DNA from 2 places in the Gordonia amicalis genome. Region 1 is predicted to be linked to the other one. Evidence: predicted binding sites of a transcription regulator. Region 1 holds the regulator's gene; the other holds the start of a gene.
What was found. Region 1 encodes LexA, which represses DNA repair genes until DNA is damaged. Its sites were predicted from a motif close to CGAACANNTGTTCG; they were not measured.
Positions count from the first base shown of each region.

Region 2: a site for LexA is predicted at 993-1,006, ahead of IHQ52_RS10015 (HNH endonuclease signature motif containing protein). Genes of this name have one in related genera too.

Region 1 covers NZ_CP091855.1:3,687,134-3,689,588, forward strand. Annotated here, with positions in the region: gene nrdR (transcriptional regulator NrdR) at 1-74, opposite strand, end outside; gene IHQ52_RS16830 (LysM peptidoglycan-binding domain-containing protein) at 174-740, opposite strand; gene lexA (transcriptional repressor LexA) at 977-1,684, shown strand; gene IHQ52_RS16840 (phosphoenolpyruvate--protein phosphotransferase) at 1,662-2,455, opposite strand, start outside.
Region 2 covers NZ_CP091855.1:2,172,962-2,175,416, forward strand. Annotated here, with positions in the region: gene IHQ52_RS10010 (family 1 glycosylhydrolase) at 1-925, shown strand, start outside; gene IHQ52_RS10015 (HNH endonuclease signature motif containing protein) at 1,063-2,448, shown strand.

The sequences.
Region 1 (2,455 bases):
ATGGCCTGCCCCTCATCAGCGACACGCGAGTCGATGACCTTGGTGTCGTCGTTCTTGCAGAAGGGGCAGCGCATCGTATCCTCACGCAGGTCACGGGACGCTCTGATGCAGCCGCGCCGCATGCCGGGCCGGTGCTCGGCTGGTCCCTGTGTCATCGAGGATACCGCCCGGCCTCAGTGGTACCGGGGGGTGAGGAGCGGCTGGCCGACGCGCAGCCCGCTCGACGCGAGGTCATTCAGCTGGATGATCTCGTCGACGACGGCCTCACGCGGCATCTCGGGGGCGACCCGCGAGGCGATCGTGCTCAGCGAGTCACCCGACCGAACGTGCACGACCTCGGTGCCGACCGCGGCAGGCGTGACCGACGCGGCGTAGTTCTGGCCGACGACCGCGATGACCCACACGGCCAGGGCGAGCGCGACGCCGGCGAGGACAGCGGTCGCCGTGCGGCGACGCCGGCGGATGACGGCCGCGGGAACCGTTTCGGCGGGAGGCGACGCCGGGACCACCGGTCCACGACCACGCATACCCACCGGCGACGCGCACTGGGTGGAGGCGACGCGGCGGACCCGGACCACCGATTCCGGCACCGGACGGTTGTCGACGGGCCGCCGGGCGTCTCCCCGACGTGTCGGGCGCGGACGCTCCAGGACGTCGCCGCGGACGGGACCGCCGTGCCGGGCGGGGTCGAGGTGGACGGGGTCGAGGTGGACGGGGTCGATGAGAGTGGCGGTGCGCATGGTGCCCTCCGTGTATCCGGTCGAACGGTGTTCGTGAGTGGGACCGCGTCGTCCCGATCGAACTGTTCGAATGTCGATCATCTGTTCGATGAACTGATGTTCGATTTGTAGCACGGCACTCCGACAATTGTCTCGCGACACGTCGAACAAATGTTTGATTCGGTCGGCGTTCTCGGCTAGGCTCGTCGACAGACAAGCGATCTACCAGCACGTTCGGAATCGAGAGGAACCCGATCATGAGCGATGACGGCGGTAAGCGCACCGGAGCGCGGGGCGCCGACGAGCCCGTCACCCCGGCGGACATGGCGGCGGCCGAGGCGTCGCTGACGCCGCGGCAGCGCGGAGTTCTCGAGGTGATCCGCAAATCCGTGCGAGAACGCGGTTACCCGCCGAGTATCCGCGAGATCGGTGACGAGGTGGGTCTCACCTCGACCTCCTCGGTCGCCCATCAGCTGCGGACCCTCGAACGCAAGGGCCTTCTCAAACGTGATGCCAACCGTCCGCGGGCGGTGAACATCGCGCCGAGCGAACCCCCGACGCCGACGTCGCCGACCGGCGGAGCACTACCCGAGCCCACTTTCGTACCGGTGCTCGGCCGGATCGCCGCAGGCGGGCCGATCCTCGCCGAGGAAGCCGTCGAGGACGTGTTCCCACTCCCCCGGGAGCTCGTCGGCGAGGGATCGCTGTTCCTGCTGAAGGTCGTCGGCGAGTCGATGATCGACGCCGCGATCTGCGACGGGGACTGGGTCGTCGTCCGCCAGCAGAACGTGGCCGACAACGGCGACATCGTGGCCGCGATGATCGACGGCGAGGCCACGGTCAAGACCTTCAAACGCCAGAAGGGTCATGTCTGGCTGATGCCGCACAACGAGTTGTTCGACCCGATCCCGGGCGACGAGGCCGTCATCCTCGGCAAGGTCGTCACCGTGATGCGGCGAGTCTGACCTCGTCGCTGTCAGTGTCGGCGCCACTGTCGAGTACCGCGGCGGCCGCCGCGCGAGCCGTAGCCGGATCGGTGGCGGCCAGCGCGGCGGCCGCCGCGTTTTCGCAGGTTGCCAGGGTGACCGCGCCGAGTTGGGCGCCGACCGCGGGCGCCGCGACGGGAGCGCTCGACAACGAGGTGACCCCGAGTCCGACCAGCACGCAGGCGAGATGCGGATCGGCCGCGGCCTCTCCGCAGACGCCCACCGGTTTCCCCTGATCACGTCCGGCCCGGGCGACCGTTGCGACGAGATGCAGCACGGCCGGCTGCCACGGATCGGTCAGCGATGCGAGCTCGGCGGACATTCGGTCAGCGGCCATCGTGTACTGCGTGAGGTCATTGGTGCCGATCGAGACGAAGTCCACCTCGGCCAGGATCGCCGGGGCCAGGATCGCCGCGGCGGGGACCTCGATCATCACACCGGCGACGAGTCCACGCTCGCGCACCTGCGCGGCGAATGCCGCAGCCTCGGCGGGTGAGGCGATCATCGGGGCCATGACCCACGGCTGCGCGTCGGCCTCCTGCGCCGCCCGGGCGATCGCGTCGAGCTGGCGCGCGCGGATCTCGGGGTGCGCCAAGGCGATTCGGTCGCCGCGCACACCGAGTGCCGGGTTGGCCTCGTCGGGATGGGTCACGAAGCGCAGCGGCTTGTCCGAGCCGGCGTCGAGGGTGCGGATGACCACCTTGCGGCCATCGAAAGCGTCCAGCACCTCGCGATAGATGCACGCCTGCT
Region 2 (2,455 bases), 1.5 Mb from region 1:
CGCCGGCATGCGACCGATGATCACGCTCAACCACTGGGTACATCCTGGCTGGGCGGTGGATCTCGGCGGGTGGAATCGCCCCGGAATGGCCGACGACATGGTGGCGTTCGCCTCCCGGGTCGTCGACCGGTATGCCTGGGCCGACCCGCTGTGGATCACGTTCAACGAACCGACCGAGTACGTTCGGCGCGAACTCCAGTACGGCGGGGTCTCGCCACAGAACCTGGGCCGGATGGTCGACGGGATCGTCGCGGCGCATCGGGCCGTCTACCGGCACATCCATCGGGTCCAGCCGGGCGCGGAGGTGTCGTCGAACTTCGCCTACTATCCGATCGCCGGACTCCAGCCGTGGCTGGAATCGATTTTCCCGCAACGGATGCGCGACACCCTGGACTTCGTCGGCGTCGACCACTACTACTCGTTCTCGGTTACCGATGCGTCGGTGGCCTACGGTGCACTCGGCGAGTTCTGGAAGAGCTCACAGGCGCCCGAGAGCATCTATTACGTGCTCCGCCACGTGGCGGGGCAGTTCCCGGGCAAGCCGATCCGGGTGATCGAGAACGGGCTGGCCACCGATCCGGCCGGCCGACGCCCCGACGGTTATCGGCGTTCGGACCACCTTCGTGACACGGTGTACTGGCTGCAGCGGGCCAAGCAGGACGGCATCCCCGTGAAGTCCTACAACTACTGGAGTCTCACCGACAACTACGAGTGGGGCGATTTCGACTCGCGCTTCGGTCTGTTCACCGTCGACGTCCGGCGAGACCCGTCGCTGACACGGCGTCCCACCGACGGCGTCGCCGCTTACCGGGAGATCACGCGGGCCGGGGGAGTGCCTGCCGATTACCGGCCGACGCGGATGCCGGTGCCGTGCTCACTGGTCGACGTTCCGGACAGCTGCGCCGACCCGGCTGTCGTCCGCTGAGTAGTGTTCCGCGGAACACTCGGGTCTCGGTGACCTGCGGGTTGTCGGTGGGCGGGGCTAGGTTGTTCGTATATCTGTTCGAACAGCGGGGGGTTGGGGTGTCTGTTTCGGTGTTGCGTGGTGAGGGTGTGGCGTCGATGTTCGATGGTGCGGATCCGTCGTCGTTGGCTGATGAGGTGCTGGAGGCACGGGTGATCGGGTACGCGGCGCAGATCACCGCGTTGACGGCCCAGTTCTTTGCGCATGTGGCGGTGTTGGAGGAACGGCGGTCGTGGTCGGGGCCGGGGATTTCATCGTTGGCGCAGTGGTTGTCGTGGAAAGCGGGGATCACTCAGCGCACGGCGCATGAGCAGGTGCGGGTGGCGCGGGCGTTGCGGGGGTTGCCGGTGATCCGTGCGGCGTTCGCGCAGGGGCGGCTGTCGTATTCGAAGGTGCGGGCGTTGACGCGGGTGGCGACTGACGTGCGGGAGCAGGAGTTGGTGAATTTGGCGTTGTCGTGCACGGCGTCGCAGGTGGAGCGGGCGGTGCGGGCGATGCGTCAGATCGATGCGGCGAACGGGACGGATGAGCCGGTGGCGCCGCGGGAGTCGGCGGGGCGGTGGAAGTGGAATGCCGATGGGACGTTGTCGGTGTCGTTGCGGTTCACGCCGCTGGACGGTGCGCGGTTTCTGGCGGGGGCGGTGCGGGCGGAGTATGAACGCACCCGCACGGTGAGCGACGACGATCTGCCGGTGCCGGCGGGTGTTCCGCGGAACGCTGCGGGTGCGCTCGAGACGGTGTCGGGTGAGCCCGATTCGGAGGTTCGGCCGGCGAATCGGCGGGATTTGTGGCGGCATGTGCCGTCGAATGTGGCGCCGGCGGTGGTGGCGATGGCGGACATGGTGCATGAGGGGATCGCGATGCCCGATCTTGCGCCGGGGGCGGAGATCCTGATCCATGCCGGCGACGGTGTGGAGAGTGCGCATCTCGATGATGGTCCGGCGTTGTCGGCGGCGGAGGTGGGGGAGGCGTCGTGTGGTGCGGCGAGGCGTGAGGTGTTGTCTGCGAGGGTGTCTGGTCGTCCGGGGAGGTTGGCGTTGTTGGGGTTGGGTCGAAAGAAGCGGGCGCCGAACAAGGCGCTGGTGAAGGCGCTGTTTGTGCGGGATCGGTGTTGTCAGATGCCGGGGTGTGAGCGGACGCGGCATTTGCATGCTCATCATGTGGTGTTGTGGTCGGCGGGTGGGGCGACGGATCCGGATAATCTTATTTTGTTGTGTGGGTCGTGTCATCGGGCGTTGCATCGGGGTGAGTTTGGTATCGCTGCGCATGGCGGGCAACGGTTTTCGTTTCACTGGCCGGACGGGGCACCGATCGATGTGGCTCCGTCGATGCGGGCACCGGGACAGTGGAGGCCCAATGCTGATGTCGCCTCGGATGCGACGGTGCCGGTCGGTGGCGGGAGGCTCGAGCTCGGGTATGCGACCGAGGTGATCTACGCGGTGTGGGAATGGAAGGAGCGCAACGCAGCCGCTGTCGCCGCCTGACCGCTCA